One region of the Hymenobacter aquaticus genome, then DNA from elsewhere that is predicted to be linked to it. Evidence: riboswitches for the same ligand, from Rfam matches in the RefSeq annotation. Region 1 holds a riboswitch; each other region holds the start of a gene.

Region 1 (5,257 bases):
CTCAGCAATAAAGGCGAAGAAAAACCTGTTCAACCCGCTGCCAAGCCCCAAACCGGCGGCACGGACTTCTTCGGCAATGCCGCCCCCGGCGCGGCCACCACGCAACCCGCCGCCGCAAAAGGCGACTCTTATACGGTTGTCAGCGGCGACTCGCTTTCCAAGATTGCCAAGCACCACTACGGCGACGCCTCCAAGTGGCACCAGATATACGAAGCCAACAAAGCCATTATCGGCGCGAACCCCGACCATATCGAAGTGGGCCAGCAGCTGACGCTCCCTACCCTTTAGGTCCTTTTTTGCAGAAAAAGGTTGGAAACGCCGCCCGAGCTTCGGGCGGCGTTTTTTCTGGTCTTGATTTTTGGCAAGAATAAAAAAACTTTTTGCGGGATTTGGTCTTTTCAATTCCAGCTGTACATTTGCAGTCACCAACCCGGTACTCTCCCAGAACGATGGGACAGTTTGAAAGAATTTATACAGAAGCGGCGAGAGAACAGGCTCCCTGACCCGCTGGCAACCTTCATCTGATGAAAGGTGCCAATTCCTGCCCGCAAGGCGTAAGGCCGGCGGGAGCTATAAGTCGAGTACCATGGAAAACGCCCCCGCATCCTTCTTTTTTGCCCCATCCGCTTCCGCCGCCCCCGGGCCCGCTGAACTGCCGATGGGTTTTCGTGCTTTCGTCGCCGCTGTGCCGGCCGGCCGAATGCGCCTGTGCTGTTGCACCCCGTGTTGTTGCTGTTGCTAGCCGGCCGCTGAGCGCCTAGCTTCTCCCCCTCCCTCCTTTTTTCCTGCCTCCCCGCCGTTCGAAGCCACCCGTGGTGCGTCTCGTCGCAGGGTTTGGCCTACGCTTCGCCGTCGCCCTCGTCAGGGCCCGGAAGCACTTGCGGCAGCCGCCGTTTGGCGCCCAAGCTACTGATTACCTGAAACTTAATTCCCCGGAATTTCCTAAACCAGCCTCATCATGTCTACGCAAGCCCTGCAATTCGAGACCCTGCAACTCCACGCCGGCCAGCAGCCCGACCCCGTTACCGGTGCCCGCGCCGTGCCGCTGTACCAGACCACTTCCTACGTGTTCAAGAACGCCGAACACGGGGCCAACCTGTTTGCCCTGAAGGAATTTGGCAACATCTACACCCGGCTGATGAACCCCACCACCGACGTGTTTGAGCAGCGCGTGGCGGCCCTGGAAGGCGGCGTGGCCGCCCTCGCCACGGGCTCGGGGCAGGCGGCGCAGTTCATTGCTCTGAACAACATTCTGCAGGCCGGCGACAATTTCGTGAGCAGCTCCCACCTCTACGGGGGCACTTACAACCAGTTTAAAGTGGCCTTCAAGCGCCTGGGCATCGAGGTGCGCTTTGCCGACGGCGACAACCCGGCCAGCTTTGAGGCCCTGATTGACGAAAACACCAAGGCCATCTACCTCGAAACCATCGGCAACCCCAGCTTCAGCATTCCGGACTTCGAGCGGATTGCCGCCATTGCCGACAAGCACGATTTGCCGCTGATTGTGGACAATACCTTCGGGGCGGGCGGCTACCTGTTCCGGCCCCTGGAGCACGGCGCCCACATCGTGGTGGAGTCGGCCACGAAGTGGATTGGCGGGCACGGCACCAGCATCGGCGGCGTGATTGTGGACGGCGGCAAGTACGACTTCGGCAACGGCAAGTTTCCGCAGTTCACCGAGCCCTCGGAAGGCTACCACGGCCTGGTATTCAACGACGTATTCGGCAAGAACGGGCCGTTTGGCAACATTGCCTTTATCATTCGGGCCCGGGTGGAAGGCCTGCGCGACTTCGGCCCGGCCATCAGCCCCTTCAACTCCTGGCAGCTGCTCATCGGCCTCGAAACCCTGAGTTTGCGCGTCGACCGCACCGTGGAAAACGCCCTGCGCATTGCGACCTGGCTGGAGCAGCACCCGCAGGTAGAAAGTGTGAATTATCCGGGCCTGAAGAGCAGCCCCTACCACGCCCTGGCCCAGAAATACCTCAAGCGCGGCTACGGCGGCGTGCTGACTTTCAGCATCAAGGGCAGCAAGGAAACGGCCACCCAGTTTATCGACAACCTGAAGCTGGTAAGCCATTTGGCCAACGTGGGCGACGCCAAGACGCTGATTATTCAGCCCTCGGCCACTACCCACCAGCAGCTTTCCGAGGAAGAGCAGCGCGCCGCCGGCGTGACGCCCACCTCCTTGCGCCTGTCGGTTGGCATTGAACATTTCGACGATATCCGCGCGGATCTGGCCCAGGCCTTCGACGCCGTGCGCAACGCGGCTCCCACGACCTCCGATGACGACGAGGACACCGTGGTGCAGCCCGAAGTAGAACACGCTGCCCCGCTGGAGGTCTAAAGTAGAGAGGAGACAGGGCCGGCAGCGAGAGTGCCGGCCCACTCCAGCTACGGCAGCGCAATGGGTGGCAGGATGAGGAGTTGTGAGAGAGGAATCATCCTGACCATTCCGCAATAGCCCGGGCTGAGCCGGCCCCGGTCCGCACGTTCTTCATTGGGTGGGACTGATGAGAGCGGCCCGACCGGTTCAGCCCGCGTGCTATTGTACTGAACTCAACGCCTGCCGCCCCTTGCCGGGCTGGCAGCCGCAAACTACCTACTGCAATGACTGACTTACGGCTGTTGAACCTGTCGGCGGGACTCGTGCTGGAAAGCGGCGCGACGCTGGCCCCGGTGCAGATTGCCTACCAGACGTTTGGCACCCTGAACGCCGCCCGCGACAACGTGGTGTGGGTGTGCCACGCCCTCACGGCTAATGCCGACGTGCTGGGCTGGTGGCCCGGCCTGTTCGGGGCCGGCGACTATTTCGACCCGGCCGACTGGTTTATCGTGTGCGCCAACGTGCTGGGCTCGTGCTACGGCAGCACCGGCCCGCTGACTCCGACCGGCAACGCCGCGGAGCCGCTGTATCAGCAGTTTCCGCTGGTCACGATTCGGGACCTGGTGGCGGCCCACGAGGCCCTGCGCCAGGAGCTGGGCCTGACCCGGATTCATACTCTGATTGGGGGCTCTTTGGGCGGGCAGCAGGCGCTGGAATGGGCCATTCAGCAACCCGGGGTGTTTGCGCATCTAGTGGTGCTGGCGACCAACGCCCAACACTCGCCCTGGGGCATTGCCTTCAACGAGGCCCAGCGCCTGGCCGTTTTTGCCGATGCTACCTACCACGAAGGCACGCCCACCGGCGGGCAGCGGGGCCTGAAGGCGGCCCGGGCCACGGCCCTGCTCAGCTACCGCAGCTACGAGGCCTACGGCCGCACCCAGGCCGAGCCCGACCCGGAGCGCCTCGACGCCTTTCGGGCCAGCTCCTACCAGCAGCACCAGGGCGACAAGCTTGTGGCCCGCTTCAACGCCTACAGCTACGTGGCCCTGTCGCGCACGATGGACACGCACCACGTGGGCCGGGGCCGGGGCGACGTAGCCACCGCGCTACGCCAGATCCGGGCCCGCACGCTGGTCATCAGCATCAGCTCCGACGTGCTGTTTCCGCCCAGTGAGCAGCAGTTGCTGGCCCGCCACATTCCGGGCGCGGCTTATGCTGAAATGGATTCGCAGTTCGGCCACGACGGTTTCCTGATTGAAACCGGCCAAATCACCCAGCTTTTAGAACAGTTTTATGTCCCGACTCTCGTCCACTAACCTCGCTGTATCGGCCCTGGCGGCTTCGTTGGCCGCGCCCCTGCGCGTGGGCCTCATCGGCTTCGGCTGCGTGGGGCAGGGCCTCTACGATATTCTGCGGCAGCGGCCCGGCTTTGGGGCCGAAATCCGCCGCATTGCCGTCAAGAACCCCGGCAAGCCCCGCTCCCTGCCGGTCGAGGCCTTCAGCTTTCAGGCCGACGAGCTGCTGCACGACCCCGAGCTGGACGTGCTGGTCGAGGTGATTGATGATGCCCGGGAAGCTTTCCGGCTGGTGAGCACCGCGCTGCGGCAGGGTCGGCGCGTGGTAACGGCCAACAAGGCCATGGTGGCCCAGCACCTGCCCGAGCTGATTGCCCTGGAGCGGGAGTTTGGTGGCACGCTCCTCTACGAAGCCGCCGTGTGCGGCAGCATTCCGGTTATCCGGACGCTGGATGCCTATTTCGGGCAGGAGCCATTGCGCAGCGTGAGCGGCATTGTCAACGGCTCGTCGAACTACGTGCTGACGCGCATGGGCCAGGACGCCTCGGAGTACGCCGTGGCCCTGGTGGAAGCCCAGCAGCAAGGCTTTGCCGAAACCGACCCCACGCTGGACATGGCCGCCTTCGACCCTCGCTCCAAAGCCGTGATTCTGGCCGCCCACGCCTACGGCGCCTTGTTGCAGCCCGAGCAGGTGCTGAACCTGGGCATCGAAAACGTGAGTGCCACCGACATTGCCTACGCGGCCGTGGCGGGCCAGAAAATCAAGGTGGTGGCCGGCCTCTACCTGCTGCCCGACCAGCAGCTCACGGTGCTCGTGACGCCCCAACTCGTAGACCCGACTTCGCCGCTGTATGCCGTCGACGACGAGTTCAACGGGGTGGTGATTGAGGCGGAGTTTGCCGGCCCGCAGTTTCTGCGGGGCCGCGGGGCGGGCGGGCATCCCACCGGCTCGGCCGTGCTGGCCGACCTGGCCGCGCTGCGGGCCAACCAGCGCTACGCCTATGCCAAGCTGGCCCAACCCGAGCTGACTTACACCACCGACCTGGAAATCGAAATCTACCTGCGCACCGACGACGAGTTGCTGCTCGACCAGCTGGGCTTCACCGACATCACCGAGGAGGCCGACGAGGACGGCTACATCGTGGGCTTCGTGCCCCTCGACGCCCTGATTCAGCACCGGGACCGGCTGCGCACGGCCGGGGCCTTCATTGCCCGCACCGGCAACGTGCGGCCCGCCACTCACGCGACGGAAGTGCTGGAAGCTGCCAGCGCGGTATAGAGACACGGCCCTTTGCCGCTTCATGGCTGAACGCTAGCGGCCCACAGGGGGCGCAACATATGCTGGCGCAATTATTTTTGCGCCAGCATATGTTGCGCCCCCCTTGCTTACTGAAGCAAAAAAGAACGTCATGCAGAGCGTAGCGAAGCATCTCGCGTGCAATGGTATATGATTACCATTGCACGCGAGATGCTTCGGCTGCGCCTCTGCATGACGTTCTTTTTTGCTTTCTAAACAGCTTCTATACATAAAACGCCTCCTACCAATACAGCAGGAGGCGTTTGACTCAGGAGCTCAGTCAATCTACTTACTCAAACAGAACCCGCTGGGTAGCTATACCCGCGCCCCGCAACAGGTAGA
Region 2 (5,257 bases), 580 kb from region 1:
GTTGATGTCGAGCAGCACCACGTCGGGCAGGGGCTGCTGGGCGCAGAAGGCCAGGGCGGCGGCAGCCGTGGTTACGCAGCCGGCTACCCGTACCTGGGGCAGGGGTTCCAGCAGCACTTTCAGGCCGGCAATGACCATTTCATGATCTTCGACCAGCAATACCGTAATTGTTTTCATAGCGTAGTGGAGAGGGCGGAGAATGAGAGAGCAGATGCAGCCGAGCTGTCAGCCGGTTGCGTCGATGGGAAAGGTAATAAACACGGAGGTACCCTGGCCGGGAACTGCCTGAATTTCGCAGCCCCCGTTCAGGTACTCGACGCGGGCCCGAATGCCTTTGAGCCCCGCCCCTTCCGGGCAGGCGGCGCGGGGCAGGCCCTGGCCGTCGTCTTCCACGACCAGGTTGGCCTGGTCGTCCTGCCGGATGAACTGCACCAGTACTTCGGTCGCCCGGGCGTGCTTGATGACGTTGTTGACCAATTCCTGCACGATGCGGTACACGGCCAGCTCCACGGGCTGCGGCAGCGGCTTTTCCAGGCCCAGCAGCTGGCAGCGCACCTGCAGCTGCCGGGCCTGGTGCACCCGGTTGCAAAACTCCTGCAGGGCCACGGCCAGGCCGAACTGCAGCAACACTTCCGGCATGAGATTGTGCGCCACGCGGCGCAGCTCCGTCACCGAGCTGTCGAGGTGGTCGAGGGCGGTAGCAAACAGCCCATTGTTACGCGCCGATAAGCCCGCGTCGGTTTGTACGCTGAGCAAGTACAGCTTGATGGTGGAGAGCATGCCGCCCAGGCCATCGTGCAGGTCGCGGGCCAGGCGGCGGCGCTCCTCCTCCTGGCCCTGCAGCACGGCATTGGCCACCGAGAGGCGGTACTCGTTGCGCAAATCCAGCAGCTGCCGCTCCTGCAGCAGCTGGGCCTGCCGGGCCAGCAGCTGCCGGTTGCGCAGGTTGAGGTAGCCCAGCACGCCCGCGACCAGCACCGCCAGCAGCAGGCCCGAGCAGGCCAGCAGCAGCAGGTTTTTTCGGCTCAGCTCGGCGGCCTGAAACTGGCGCTGCCGGCGCAGGCTCACGATCTGCTGCTCTTTCTGCTGGGTACGATACTGGTTTTCCAGCACGTTGATCTGGCGCTGGGTTTCTTCCTCGGCCACGCTGTGGCTCAGCTGCTGGTACTGCTTGTAGTAGGCCAGCGCCTGGGCCGGGTGCCCCCGCCGCTCCTCGGTTTGGGCCAGCTGCTCCAGGGCCCGGGCCCGCGACGCGGGTGCCTGGAGCCGCTCGAAAATAGCCGCGCTCTGCCGAAAAAGCCGCTCTGCCTCGTCGTAGCGCCGCGTAGCCAGCCGCACCGTGCCCAGGCTGAGGTAGAGGTCGGCCAGGGCCGACAGTTCGTTGCGCTGCTGCACCAGGGCTATTGCCTGCCGCAAGTTGGTGGCCGCCGCCGGGTAGTTGTGCTGCGCCAAGTGGTAGTCGGCCGTGTTCTGGTAGTAGCTATACAGATAGGAAGAAGTGGCCATCTGAGGCAGCAGCACCCGGGCCTGCTCCAGATACTGCCGGGTTTCGGGGTAGTGCCGCAGCTGCAGCAAGATGCTGGCCGTAGCCAGGTAGCTGCTGAAGCGGGCCTCCAGATCGGGGCGGGCCGCGGCAATACGGGCGCTGAAAGTCGCGTAGCGCAGCGCCTTGTCCATCTGGTTCAGCTCAAAAAACTGCCCGGCCAGGTTGTGGTAGGTGGTCACCAGCAAATCACTGTCGCCGGCCTGCACCAGGTAGCGGGCGGCCCGTAGCAAAAAGCCGGTGGCCTGCTGGTAGTCGTTTTCCCGCGAGCAGATGTTGCTCAGATTGACGTACGTCGCCGCCAGGCTTTTCAGCGCGCGCCCCGACCGGGTAGTGCGGTACAGCTGCTGGTAGATGGCGCGGGCCTGGTGAAAGTGCCGCCGGGCCAGGGCATGCCGCCCGGCATAGTCGTACAGGTTGCCCAGCACCAGATGCGCGGCGGCTACGGTGGCCTTGTCGCCTGAGCGGTGCGCCAGGGCCAGACCCTGGCGCGCGTAGCTCCAGGCCTGCACCGTATCGGAAGTGACGTAGCGGGGCACCAGCGCGTAAGCCGCCTGGGCGCGGGTAGTATCGGCCGGGGCCGTGCGCACCAGCGTCTTTAGGCTGTCCAGGGCGCGGTGTTGGGCCTCCGCCCGAAGCGGTGCTCCCAGCCAGCCCAGCAGCAGCAGACCCAGGGCGGAGGCGAGCATGGTAAGCCAGTTGTGCATACACGGCAAGCAGCGCCCCGTCCGTACCGAGCCGCGAAGCCGTCACGCCCGAGGGTGCCCGCTCCCGGCCCACGGCCCGAATACCGCGGGATACGGAGAGGCCTCGTTTGGATAATGGTACGAAGGTAAAGGAATGTATAATACTATATTTATTTATAAGGTACTTAATTTATCCTATACATCCTTGCGCCAGCCTGTTCCGGCCCGCTAGCTGCCAACGAAAAAGCCCCGCCGCAGAGAGTCTGCGGCGGGGCTTTGCACCTTTGTTTTTCGGCCCCTATTGCTTGGCTGCCACGGGTGCTTCCTCCAGGCTGGGGTAGTCAATGTAGCCTTTGTCGCCGCCGCTGTAGAACGTGGCCTGATCGGGCATGTTCAGGGCCGTACCCTGCTCGAAGCGTTCCACCAGGTCGGGGTTGGCAATGAAGGGCACGCCGAAGGCAATCAGGTCGGCTTCGTTGTTGGCCAGGGCGGCTTCAGCCGTTTCCTGGGTGTAGCCGCCGTTGAGAATAAACGGGCCGGTGAAGACCTTGCGCAGCTCGGCGGCGACGGCCGGCACGCCGGGCGCGGCGGCCATGGGGTGGCCGGGCAGGGCCTCAATGACGTGCAGGTACGCCAGCCCCAGAGCATTGAGCTGCTCGGCCACGTAGCGGAACGTCCGCACGCGGTCCGAGTCGGTGATGCCGCCCATTGCGCCGGTGGGGGCCAGGCGGATACCCACCCGGTCGGCCCCGAACACGTCGGCGGCGGCTTGCACTACTTCGAGGGCAAACCGGGCGCGGTTTTCTACGCTGCCGCCGTACTCGTCGGTGCGCTGGTTGGTGCCATCCTGAATAAACTGGTCGACCAGGTAGCCATTAGCGCCGTGGATTTCAACGCCGTCGAAGCCGGCTTCCTTGGCGTTGGCGGCAGCCTGACGGAAGTCTTCCACAATGGCCTTCACCTCGGCCGTTTCCAGGGCCCGGGGCGTCGGAATTTCCTGCATGCCATTGGTGGTATACGCCTGCACGCCCGTAGGCTGCACCGCCGACGGAGCCACCGGCAGCTCGCCGTTGTGGAAGTCGGGGTGGGAAATGCGGCCCACGTGCCAGAGCTGAATGAAGATGCGGCCCCCGGCGGCGTGCACCGCGTCGGTTACCTTGCGCCAGCCCGCTACCTGGGCCGCGGAGTAGATGCCGGGCGTGAAAACGTAGCCCACGCCCTGGGGCGACACCTGGGCGCCTTCGGTGATAATCAGGCCCGCCGAGGCGCGCTGCTCGTAGTATGTCACCGTCGAGTCGGTGGGTACGTTGCCGTCGTTGTTGGCCCGGCTGCGGGTCATGGGGGCCATTACCAGCCGGTTGGGCAGCGAAACGGCGCCCATCTGGAAGGGCGAAAAGAGGTTGGAAGCTTGGCTCATGATTGAGAATAATGAAGCAAAATGGAAAGCCGGCGCCGTGGCCGGCCGGATGTTGCTTCCCAACCAATGTACCTACATAAAAGTTTTACCCGACCGGCGGCGGCGCAGCGGGCCGCCGGTTGAACGTAAGCCGCCCGAATATTGCTAAAACAGCATTTAAGCGCCGTTTTCGCCCGCAAACAGTCAAGCAAATTGGAATAATTACCATCTTTTCTTCAAAACATAATATATTCCACCGGCAAGTACCGCCAGAATTGGATTCCGGATTTCCGCGCTGTATATTCGCTGTGTTACTTATCCAGAAAGACCGAGGGACTGGGCCCGACGACGTCTTAGCAACCTGAAATAAAACAAGGTGCTAACTCCCATTCCGAGGCTACGGCTCAGGAAGAAGATAAGTACGGCACGCGACTTTCCCGCGCGGCTCTTTCTGGATAAGGCAGTGTTTAGCCCCGTATTTCCCCAGAAGAGCCGATATGCAACCGACCACGCTTCGCCGCCCCGACTCCCCGCTTTACGACATTCTGCAGCAGCGCATCCTCGTGCTCGATGGTGCTATGGGCACCATGATTCAGCGCCACACGCTGGAGGAAGCCGACTTCCGCGGCACCCGCTTTGCCGACCACCCCAAGCCCCTGCGCGGCAACAACGACCTGCTCAGCCTGACCCGCCCCGACATCATCCGGGGCATTCACGCCGACTACTTCGCCGCCGGGGCCGACATGGTGGAAACCAACACGTTCAGCGGCACCACCATTGCCCAGGCCGACTACGGGCTGGAACACGTGGTCTACGAGCTTAATTACGAGTCGGCGCGCATTGCCCGGGAAGTCGCCGACGAGTTTACGGCCCGCAACCCCAGCAAGCCCCGCTTCGTGGCTGGCGCCATCGGGCCCACCAACCGCACCGCCTCGTTGTCGCCCGACGTGAACCGGCCCGGCTTCCGCGCCGTGACCTTCGATGAGCTGGCCACGGCCTACCTGGAGCAGGTGCGCGGGCTGGTGGAAGGCGGCTCCGACACGCTGCTCATCGAAACCATCTTCGATACGCTCAACGCCAAGGCGGCCCTGTTTGCGGTGCAGAAGTTCTTCGACGAGGGCGGCAAAGTGGTACCGGTCATGATTTCGGGCACCATCACCGACGCCTCGGGCCGCACGCTGAGCGGGCAGACGGTGGAGGCGTTCTGGAACTCCATCAGTCACCTGCCTTTGCTGAGCGTGGGCCTGAACTGCGCGTTGGGGGCCGACCAGCTCAAGATTTACATCAAGGAGCTGAGCCGCCTGGCCGACGTGCACATTTCGGCCTACCCCAACGCGGGCCTGCCCAATGCTTTCGGCGGCTACGACGAGTCGGCCCAGGAATTCGCGGCCATCGTCGAAAACTACCTTAAGGACGGCATCGTCACGGTGGCCGGCGGCTGCTGCGGCACCACGCCCCAGCACATTGCCGAGCTGGCCAAGCTGGCCGAGAAATACCAGCCCCGTCAGTTGCCCACGGTGCCCCGGGCCACCCGCCTGGCCGGCCTGGAGCCCTTCGGCATCTACCCCGATTCGCTGTTTGTCAACGTCGGGGAGCGGTGCAACGTGACCGGCTCCCGGGCCTTTGCCCGCC
Region 3 (5,257 bases), on a different contig from region 1:
GCGCTTCGGCGGCTTCGCGTTGCTGTCCAGTCTGTCGGGCAGCATCCTGGGATTCATCGATTCGTGGATGGTCAGCGCGCAGATCAGCCTGGCGGCGGCCGGGGTCTACGGCATTGCCTACAACATCAGCACCGCCCTGACCATTCCGGCCCGCTCGCTCAACAAGATTGCCTTCCCCTTGCTGGCCCAATACTGGAAGGATCAGGACCTGCCCCGCATGGCCGACTTCTACCGCGACACGACCCGGCTCAACACCATTCTGGGCTGCTACCTGGCCCTGGGCATCGGCCTCAACCTGGATTTTATCTACTCGCTCATCAAGAACCCGGCGTACGCCACCGGTACCACGGCCGTTTTGCTGCTGCTGGCCGGCCGCCTGTTCGACGGCATCACGGGCGTGAACGGCCTGATTGTCGTCACGTCCCCGCGCTACCGCTTCGACTTGATTTTCAACCTGTCCTTGGCTGGCATCACCATCCTGCTCAACCGCCTGCTGATTCCGCCGCTGGGCATCACCGGCTCGGCCCTGGCCACGCTCTTCGCCATCGTGGCCATCAACACGGCCCGGACGTGGTTTGTGTGGTACAGCTACCGGTTGCAGCCCTTCACCTGGCGCATTCCGGTGGTGCTGGCCGTAGCCGTGGCCTCGGGCCTGCTGGTATGGCTGCTGCCAGTCCTGCCCTCCAAGCTACTGACTATGCTCATGCGCGGCACGGTGCTCACGGCCCTCTACGGCGGGGCCCTGCTACTGCTGGGCCTGGTGCCCGAAGCCCAGCCCCTGCTGCGCAAGCTGCTGAAACGCCCCCAACAGTAGTAGCCAGGGTATCATCGAACGAGGTAGAGACGCGTATTCGCGTCTCAATCGTTGCTGACGTTGTTACGGCACGCGCCCAGTCGTTCAACGATTGAGACGCGAATACGCTTCTCTACCTCGTTCTGGTTAGCAGCTGATCGGCACACGCGCAGACGATGAATACTTTGTTTGTATCTATTCTTCTTAAAAGAAGAGTGGCTCTTAAGCCCTTGGTGGTCGTCCTTCTTTTAAGAAGAGCCTATCCTAAGCCCTTGGAAGGCATCCTTCTTTTAAGAAGAGCCTATCCTAAGCACTTAGGAGGCACCCTTCAGATCTGAAGAGGCTATCCTAAGCCGTTGAGAAGCACTCTTCAGATCTGAAGGACGACCAAAAAGCCCTTGGAAGGCACCCTTCAGATCTGAAGGGTGCTTCCCAAGGGCTTTTTGGTCGTCGGCGCCTATACTTATTCTGCGGCCTGCTGCTGCCGCAGCTTGCTGTGCTTCTTGCCGTAGCCGTAGTAGATGGCCAGGCCGATAGCCAGCCAGACGAAGAGGCGAATCCAGGTATCCAGGGGCAGCGACACCATCATCAGCAGGCAGGTCAGGATGCCCAGGATGGGGACCAGGGGCACCCAGGGCGTGCGGAAGCCGCGGGGGGCGTTGGGCTCTTTCTTGCGCATGATGAGCACGCCCAGGCACACCATCACGAAGGCGAGCAGGGTGCCGATGCTGGTCATTTCGCCCACCACCGAAATCGGCACGAAGCCCGCAAACAGGCTGATGAACACGCCCAGCAGCAGATTGGACTGCAACGGGGTGCGGAACGTGGGGTGTACCTTGGCAAACACCGGCGGCAGCAGCCCATCCTTCGACATGGAGAAGAACACCCGGCTCTGCCCCATCAGATCAACCAGAATCACGGAGGTGTAGCCAATGAGAATGGCCACGATGATGGCCGAGCTGAGCCAGGCGTAGGGCGTTTTCTCGATGGCAATGGCCACCGGCGCGGCGCTGTCCTTGAACTCGGTGTAGTTGGCCAGCCCGGTCATGACGTGGCCGAAGAGCACGAACAACACGGTGCACACCAGCAACGAGCCGATGATGCCGATGGGCATGTTGCGCTGCGGGTTCTTGGTTTCCTGGGCCATCGTGGCCACGATGTCGAAGCCGATGAAGACGAAGAACACCACCCCGGCCCCGCGCAGGATGCCGCTCCAGCCGAACTCCCCGAACGTGCCGGTGTTCTGCGGAATGTAGGGTTGATAGTTGGCCGGGTCGATGTATTGCCAGCCCAGGGCAATGAACACGAGCACCACCGCCACCTTGAGGCTCACCACCAGCGCGTTGAACCAGGCCGAGCCCTGGGTGCCGCGCACGATGATGGCCGTAATGGCCAGCACGATGAGCATGGCCGGCACGTTGACCAGGCCCGAGATGACCGAGCCGTCGGCCAGAGTGGCCTGCTCGAAGGGCGACATCACCAGCTGGGCCGGAATGTGCAGGTTGAACTTGCCCAGCACCCGCACCAGGTACTGCGACCAGCTGATGGCCACCGTGGCGGCCCCCACCGAGTACTCCAGAATCAAATCCCAGCCGATGATCCAGGCAAACAGCTCGCCCATCGTGGCGTAGGAATAGGTGTAGGCCGAGCCGGCCACGGGCACCATGGAGGCAAACTCGGCGTAGCACAGCGCCGAGAAGGCGCAGCCCACCGCCGCTACGAGAAAGGACAGGGTCACGGCCGGGCCGGCGTTGTTGGCGGCGGCAATGCCGGTGAGCGAGAACAAGCCCGCCCCAATGATGACGCCGATACCGATGGCAATCAGGCTGAAGCCGCCCAGACTTCGTTTCAGGGTGCCGGCCCCCGTTTCGGCTGCTTCCGCGCGGAGCAGCTCCAGTGATTTTTTAAGCATAAGAGGAAATGGCGCGAAGCCCGGCTTCGCGAGAGAGTAAGCGACACCCATCCCGCGCAGCGCAGCCACGCAGGCGCACACGGCGGGGCCGGCCGGGAACCGGCGCGGGCATCAGAAAAGAGAGACGGAAAAGGCAATGGGGCGCGGCCTCAGGCCGCGCCGGGGCTCAGGGCCCGACGCTTCAACAACAGCAACAACAGCCAGCCAGCCGCGCCCGGCGGCGCACAGGAGCAAGAGAGGAAACGGGGCGGTTGGGGAAGCAGTCCACGGCAACTTGTTTTTATATGAGCAGGAATTGGCACCGTTCCGGCAGTTGCGGATGGTTGCCGACGCTTCTTCGAGCCTGTCTCTCAGCGCCTCTGTATAAAAACAATCCTTTGGAGTAAAGAATTGATGGCACAAAGGTAGCCCCGCCCCCACCGGATTTGCAAACCCGACGGCCGGGCCGCCCCCGGCGCGCCCCAACCAATTGCCCGCAAAAGCAGTAGGTGCCACCACCGGCCCACCCGCGCCCCGCACTTTCCTCTGACCTGGCAACTTCCTCCCGTGATGCATCCAACGCTTAAAAAAACGCTTCAGATTACCGGCTACGCCGCCGCCTCGCTCGTGGGCATCGTGGGCGTATACGCGGCTTCGTCCTTTGTTTTGTCGCGCATCCCGGTCAACACCCACGACCAGGACCCGGCCGAAGACGTGGATATCTACATTCTCTCCAACGGGGTGCACACCGACATCGTGGTGCCCGTGCGCAGCCGCTACATCGACTGGAGCGAGCTGGTGCCCTTCCAGAACACGCCCGCTAATGATACGTCGGCGCCCTACGTGGGCTTCGGCTGGGGCGACAAGGGCTTCTACCTCGACACGCCCACCTGGGCCGAGCTCAAGCCCAGCACCGCCTTCAAGGCCATGTTCTATTTGAGCTCCTCGGCCATGCACGTCACCTTCCACCAGCGCCTGCAGGAGGGCGACGACTGCGTGAAGATCCGCATCAGCCAGGCCGAGTACGCCCGCCTGATCGACTACATCAAAGGCAGCTTCGACTACGACGCCCAGGGCCGCCCCCAGCACATCCGGGGCCACAGCTACGGCCAATATGATGCCTTCTACGAAGCCAAGCGCACCTACAGCTTCCTGTTTACCTGCAACACCTGGGCCAATAACGGCCTGAAAGAAAGCGGGCAGCGCGCCTGCTTCTGGACGGCCCTGGACTCGGGCATTTTCTACCAGTACCGCCACCGCGGCCCCCACGTGGTGAGCAACATCGTGCGGCGGGCGGCGTCCTACGCGGGCTTGGCCAGCCCCAGCCGCAGCCGGTAGCAGTTCATGGCCGTGTCGCCGAGCTGCTCGAGCAGCTTGTAGTTGGCCACCGCCCCCACCGCCGCCCCAATGACGGGCACCAGCTGGGCCAGCTTGGCCAGGTCGATGTAGTCGCGGTACTCCTGCTGAAACGCGCGCCAGTCGAAGGCCTGGGGGTCGGTGGGCAGCGTGTGGCGGTAGGCGTCCCAGTCGGCCAGCCGGCGGTAGACCTGGTTGCGGCTGTGCTGGCTAGAGAAGGCCAGCTGAAAGACGTGCAGCAGGTAGAGCCGCTCGGTGTAGTCGTGGGCGTCGAAGCCGTAGAGGGCGGCCACTTCGAAGAGCAGCTTAAGCTTGAGGCTGAGCAGCAGGGGAAAATCGGCCAGGCCCAGCAGCAGGCCGCCCGCGCCGGTCACGGCGCCTTCAGCGGCGGCCGTGGTGCGGTAGAGCTTCACGTGCTGGCGCACGGCGTTTTCGCGCGCCTCCAGGGTGGCATCCTGCAAGGGCCGGCGGGAGGTGTAGCGCGAGCCCAGCAGCACGCCCTGCACCATCTGCCGGATGGCGGCCGTAAGCACGCGGTGCACTTTTTCGGGCAGCAGGTTATTGAGCCGGATCTGCACCCGGCGGGCAAAGCGGTTCAGATACGACGGGGGGCGCTGCATCTTTTGCTGCCACTGCCGTAATTCTTCCCGGGCCTGCTCTTCGTAAGTGCTCATGGCCCAAGATAGCAAAGGCGGCGCTGTCGGGCGCCGCCTTTGCTGCCCGCCGCGTGAGCAGCAAAGCCTAGTAGTTGTAGGAAACGCCCACCGACACGCCCGTCGACTTGCCCAGGTTGCGGCCCGCTACGTACTGGCTGGCTCCCAGCACCAGGCCCACGCCCTTGGCAATGGGCCGGAACACGCTGGCCCCCACGCGGGTGTAGTTGACGCGGGTAGCGGGGAAGTACAAGTCGAAGCCGGGCTGCAGAATGTCGGTGCCCTTATGGCTCGACTGCTGGAACGAGGCCCAGGCCTCAGCATAGAGCTTCAGGCCGGCGTAGCCCACCTTGGCGTCGGCAATGAAGGCGTTGGGCACCCGGTTGGTGCGCAGGCTGTAGCCGGCCTGCCCGGTCAGGAACACGCCCGAAGCCGTTTTGAGGTGGGCAATGCCCAGGGTATTGAACTTGGTAGCCCGGTTGCCGATGGCAATAATGTACTCCAGCCCCTTGTTCGACTGGTAGTTGCTGGCCGGCGTCGTGACGCCCACCACGCCCAGCAGAT
Region 4 (5,257 bases), on a different contig from region 1:
ATATCCGTCGTCAGCGTGCCGGAGGAAGCAAGCGTACTGGTCCCGACGGCCTTGGGACAGCGCGCCGGGCAGTGCTGGCAGGAGATTCCGCAGCATTTTGCTTTCGCCGTTCCCGACGCCTTCGTCGTCATGCCCGACCACGTGCACGGTATTCTGATCTTTGCCAAACCTACCTCGGCAACCAGTAGGCTAGGCACTTTCGGTCCGCAAAGCCAGAACCTGGGCTCCGTAGTGCGGGGCTTTAAGGTCGGGGTAAAGGGCTGGGCCAGCCGCCACGGCCACACCTTTGCCTGGCAGAGCGGGTATTTTGACCGGGTAATTCGTAACGACGCGGAGTTGGAAAAGGCCCGCCAGTATATCCTCAACAACCCCACCCAGTGGGCCGCCGACCATGAAAAGCCCAATAGCCTGTTCCGGTAGAGACGCAACATCTTGCGTCTCGTCGTTGAACGACCGGCACCGCGCTTTTATAATAACGTCAGCAACAACCGGCACCACGCTTTTATAACAACATCAGCAACGACGAGACGCAAAATATTGCGTCTCTACCACCATGCAGCGTCACTTTTGGTTACGAATCGTACTGGGTACTGCTACTCTGCTGCTGACGCTGCTCGGCCTCGACGCGGCGTTTCCGCTGCCGCCGGCGCCGCAGTACTCGCCCATCGTGCTGGCCGCCGACGGCGCGGTGCTGCACGCCTTTCTGAACCCGACCCAGAAGTGGCGCATGAAAACCGAGCTGCGCGAAATCACGCCGGCCCTGCGCGCTACCATTATCGAGAAGGAAGACCGGTATTTCTACTACCATCCGGGTGTCAATCCGCTGGCGCTGGTGCAGGCGGCCGGGCGCAACCTGTTTGGGCGGGGCCGCACCACCGGGGCCAGCACCATTACCATGCAGGTGGCCCGCCTGCTGGAACCCAAGGAGCGGACCGTGGGCAACAAGCTGCTGGAAATGCTGCGCGCCCTGCAGCTGGAAGCCCACTACAGCAAGCCCGAAATCCTGCAGCTCTACCTGAACCTGGTGCCCTACGGCGGCAACATCGAGGGCGTGAAGTCGGCGGCCCTGCTCTACTTCCAGCAGCCCCCCGACTACCTTTCCCTGGCCCAGACCGTGACGTTGGCCATCATCCCGAACCGGCCGCGGGGCTTGGTGCTGGGCCGGCACAACGCGGCCATCCGGCAGGAGCGCAACCGGTGGCTGCGCCGTTTCGGAGAGCAGAGCCTGTTTCCCCGGCCGGACATTGCCGATGCCCTGCTCGAGCCGCTGGACGTGCAGCGTCACGCGGCCCCCACGCTGGCGCCCCACCTGGCCCGGCGGCTGGTGCGGCAGTTTCCCGGCCGGGCCAGCATAGCCTCCACGTTGCAGCGCGGTAAGCAGGCCAAGGCCGAGGATCTGACCCGCAACTACGTGCGCCGCCTGCGGGAGCTGGGCATCAGCAACGCGGCCGTGCTGGTGGTCAACAACCGCACCCGGGCCGTGGAAGCCTACGTGGGCTCGGCCGACTTCCAGGACAGCTTCACCAAAGGCCAGAACGATGGGGTGCAGGCCGTCCGCTCGCCGGGCAGCACGCTCAAGCCCTTCCTCTACGCCCTGGCGCTGGACCAAGGCCTGGTGACGCCCAAGCTGCTGCTGCCCGACGTGCCGACCAACTTCGGCGGCTACCAGCCCGAAAACTTCGACAAGCGCTGCAACGGCGAAGTGCCCCTGGACCGCGCCCTGGCCTATTCGCTCAACATTCCGGCCGTGCGGGTGCTCTCGGAGCTGGGCGTGCCCACCTTTACCACCCAGCTGCGGGCCGCCGGCTTCCGCACCGTGGCCAAACGTGCCCCCCACCTGGGCTTGAGCACCATTCTGGGCGGCTGCGGGGCCACGCTCGAAGAGCTGACCAACCTCTACGTGACCCTGGCGGCCGGTGGGCAGTACGGGCCCCTGCGCTTCGCCAGTAATAGTGAAGAGCGAAGAAGTAGAAATGAGCCGGCAGCCCCGGGCCGGAAGCAACAGCAGTCAGCCAAACCAACCCAACACTCAACCCTCTTTTCCGAGGCCTCGGCGTTTCTCATCACCGACATCCTGGCCCAGCTCACCCGCCCCGATTTGCCCGTGGGCTACGAAACCAGCCTCCGCCTGCCCAAGATTGCCTGGAAAACCGGCACCAGCTACGGCCGCCGCGACGCCTGGAGCATCGGCTACAACCGGGAGTACACCATCGGGGTGTGGGTGGGCAACTTCAGCGGGCAGGGCAGCCCGGCCCTCACCGGCTCCGACATTGCCACGCCCCTGCTCTTCGACTTGTTTAACACGCTGGCCTACAACTCGCCCAACAACTGGTTTCAGCCGCCCGCCAGCCTCGATTTCCGGCTGGTGTGCGCCGAAACCGGCCGGCCGCCGGGCGAGAATTGCCCCAACCAGATTATCGACTACTTCCTGCCCGGCGTGTCGGCCGGGCTGCGCTGCCAGCACCAGAAAGAGGTCCTGCTTTCGGCCGACGGGCAATACACCTACTGCCGGGCCTGCGCGCCGGCCACCGGCTACCGGCGCGAACTGTACCCCAACCTGCTGCCGGAAGTGGCCGCTTTCAAGGAAGCCCAGGGCATACCCTACCGCCGCCAGCCGCCCCACAACCCCGCCTGCCAGCTCGTGCGCGGCGGCCGCGACCAGGCCCCGGGCATTACCTCGCCCCTGGCCAACACCGAGTACGTGCTGACCAAAGGCGAGCAGCAACAGCTGCTGCTGAGCTGCACCACCGACAACGAGGTACGCCAGGTGTCGTGGTACGTCAACGACCAGTTTCTGCGCACGGCCGCGGCTACCGAGCGGGTATTCTTCCGCCCGCCGACTGGCGCGGTCAAGATTTCCTGCGCCGATGACCACGGCCGCAATACGGACATTCAGATTGTGGTAAACGAGTTGTAAGACCAGTTCCGGCCCGCAACTCGTAGCACTGTAGCCGGGCTCTACGGTCAATTTATGCCGTGCGGAAATAAGACAAGGTTGCCAGCAGTCATAGCTTAGTGCAATATCCATCATAACTTTAGGTAATAATAATTTTGGAATACAACTATACTGCCCATAGTTTACATCCAATCACAACAACTTGCATTACAATAATTTACATCCAATACCAACAGTAATCAATCAGCTATCCGCATTATAACTTGCAATTATGAAATTCCTGCTATTACCTTTGTAGTACCAATTCTTTCCCCATCAAAGGATTGTTTTTATACAGAGGCGTGGAGAGACAGGCTCGACGAAGCGCCGGCAACCACCGCAAATGCGGAACGGTGCCAAGTCCTGACCATATAAAAACAACGTCGTCGTGAAAACCTTGTCCAACGCCCGCACTTCTTCTCCGACCTTCTCTGCTGCTTTACAGCCTGGATGTTGTGGCATGATGATGTGCTGTCGGTGTTGGTAGCAGGCCACGTCCCTTCCTTTTCCTGCCGTGCCCTAAGCTCCGTTAGCTGAGCTGCTTGGGCACAACCTTTTTCCTGACTACCGCAGGTTAGTCGGCCCGCCGCCGCGCTACGCTTTAGCGCCCCGGGCATCCCGAAAGCCGGTGTTTCCGCTGCGGAAAACCACATCCTCTTCGAATCATGCAAGTAGCCTCTGAGGCGCTGGTCCCGAACCTGCGCCAGCAGCTCGCCGGGCGTTCCGCCGTGGAAGTGCTGACGGCCGTAGCCGCGCAGTTTCCCGGTACTGCCACGTTCTCGACGTCCTTCGGCCTGGAAGACCAGATCATCACCCACCTGATTTTCGAGCACCACCTGCCGATTAAGGTTTTCACCCTGGACACGGCCCGCAACTTCCAGGAAACCTATTCCACCTGGAATAAAACCCTGCGGCGCTACGGCCAGGCCATTGAGCCCTACTTCCCGCAGCAGGCCAGCGTAGAGCAGCTCCTGCGCGAAAAAGGCCCCAACAGCTTCTACGACAGCGTGGACAACCGCAAGGAGTGCTGCGGCATCCGGAAAGTAGAACCGCTACGCCGGGCCTTGCGGGGCCAGCAGGCCTGGTTTACCGGCATCCGGGCCGAGCAGTCGGCCAACCGCCAGGACATGCACGCGGTGGAGTGGGACGCCGGCCACCAGCTCCTCAAGTTTCACCCCTTGTTCGATTGGACTTTCGAGCAGTGCTGGGACTTTGTGCACGCGCACAGCATCCCGTTCAACCCGCTGCACCAGCAGGGCTTCGTGAGCATCGGCTGCGCGCCCTGCACCCGGGCCATCCGGGCCGGCGAGGATTTCCGGGCCGGGCGTTGGTGGTGGGAAGACCAGTCGGCCAAGGAGTGCGGCCTGCACGGCACCCACAACGGCCCCGACCCGGTGGTGGAGCCGGTTTTGGCCAATTAGTCCGCTTGTCATCCTGAGCTTTGCGAAGGACCTTATCACACCAGAACGAGTCGGTGCAACGATACTCGTTCAACTGCCAAAGGTCCTTCGCTCTGCTCAGGATGACAGAATAAACAACTGACATCAGAGCTATATGAGTACCCCCCATTTCGATTACCTCGACCGGCTCGAAGCCGAAGCCATTCATATTCTGCGGGAAGTAGCGGGCCAGTTTGAGCGGCCAGCCCTGCTGTTTTCGGGCGGCAAAGACTCCATCGTGCTGACGCGCCTGGCCGAAAAAGCCTTCCGCCCCGGCCGCTTCCCCTTCCCGCTGGTCCACGTCGATACCGGCCACAACTTCCCCGAGGTGCTCCAGTTCCGCGACGCGCTGGCCGCCGAGCTGGGCGAAAAGCTCATCGTGCGCTCGGTGGAGGACACCATCAAGCGGCAGCGCCTGCGCGAGCCGGGCGGCAAGTTTCCTAGCCGCAACCCGCTGCAAACCTACACCTTGCTCGAAACCATCGAAGAGTTTCAGTTTGACGCCTGCATCGGCGGGGCCCGGCGCGACGAGGAAAAGGCCCGGGCCAAGGAGCGCATCTTCTCGGTGCGCGACGAGTTCGGGCAGTGGGACCCCAAGCGGCAGCGGCCCGAGCTCTGGAACGTGTACAACGGCCGGATTCAGCGCGGCGAAAACGTGCGCGTGTTCCCGATTTCGAACTGGACCGAGCTGGACGTGTGGCGCTACATTCAGCGCGAAAACATTGCCCTGCCCAGCATCTACTTCGGCCACCCGCGCACCTGCGTGGTGCTGCCCAGCGGCCAGCTTTTGGGCCTGAATGAGCACCTGCGCCTCGACGAAACCGACGAAATCGTGGAGCGCCAGGTCCGCTTCCGCACCGTCGGTGACTCGACCTGCACCGCC

What was found. A riboswitch is a leader RNA that binds a small molecule or an ion and turns the genes downstream of it on or off. The one in region 1 is predicted to bind S-adenosylmethionine.
Region 2: linked by a shared signal. The riboswitch ahead of metH (methionine synthase) and the one ahead of E5K00_RS16135 (O-acetylhomoserine aminocarboxypropyltransferase/cysteine synthase family protein) in region 1 are both predicted to bind S-adenosylmethionine.
Region 3: linked by a shared signal. The riboswitch ahead of E5K00_RS06530 (amino acid permease) and the one ahead of E5K00_RS16135 (O-acetylhomoserine aminocarboxypropyltransferase/cysteine synthase family protein) in region 1 are both predicted to bind S-adenosylmethionine.
Region 4: linked by a shared signal. The riboswitch ahead of E5K00_RS11240 (phosphoadenylyl-sulfate reductase) and the one ahead of E5K00_RS16135 (O-acetylhomoserine aminocarboxypropyltransferase/cysteine synthase family protein) in region 1 are both predicted to bind S-adenosylmethionine.

What each region holds. Positions count from the first base shown of each region.
Region 1 covers NZ_SRLC01000002.1:812,434-817,690, reverse strand. The annotation lists gene E5K00_RS16140 (LysM peptidoglycan-binding domain-containing protein) at 1-288, shown strand, start outside; SAM riboswitch class I at 467-579, shown strand; gene E5K00_RS16135 (O-acetylhomoserine aminocarboxypropyltransferase/cysteine synthase family protein) at 959-2,344, shown strand; gene E5K00_RS16130 (homoserine O-acetyltransferase family protein) at 2,608-3,639, shown strand; gene E5K00_RS16125 (homoserine dehydrogenase) at 3,617-4,897, shown strand; gene E5K00_RS16120 (alpha/beta hydrolase fold domain-containing protein) at 5,205-5,257, opposite strand, start outside.
Region 2 covers NZ_SRLC01000002.1:228,785-234,041, reverse strand. The annotation lists gene E5K00_RS13855 (response regulator) at 1-177, opposite strand, end outside; gene E5K00_RS13850 (tetratricopeptide repeat-containing sensor histidine kinase) at 226-2,250, opposite strand; gene E5K00_RS13845 (alkene reductase) at 2,528-3,646, opposite strand; SAM riboswitch class I at 3,938-4,047, shown strand; gene metH (methionine synthase) at 4,123-5,257, shown strand, end outside.
Region 3 covers NZ_SRLC01000001.1:1,595,824-1,601,080, forward strand. The annotation lists gene E5K00_RS06525 (lipopolysaccharide biosynthesis protein) at 1-814, shown strand, start outside; gene E5K00_RS06530 (amino acid permease) at 1,257-2,705, opposite strand; SAM riboswitch class I at 2,983-3,075, opposite strand; gene E5K00_RS06535 (TIGR02117 family protein) at 3,255-4,022, shown strand; gene E5K00_RS06540 (EcsC family protein) at 3,986-4,714, opposite strand; gene E5K00_RS06545 (hypothetical protein) at 4,782-5,257, opposite strand, start outside.
Region 4 covers NZ_SRLC01000001.1:2,709,421-2,714,677, forward strand. The annotation lists gene E5K00_RS11230 (transposase) at 1-420, shown strand, start outside; gene pbpC (penicillin-binding protein 1C) at 554-2,917, shown strand; SAM riboswitch class I at 3,223-3,313, shown strand; gene E5K00_RS11240 (phosphoadenylyl-sulfate reductase) at 3,601-4,356, shown strand; gene cysD (sulfate adenylyltransferase subunit CysD) at 4,490-5,257, shown strand, end outside.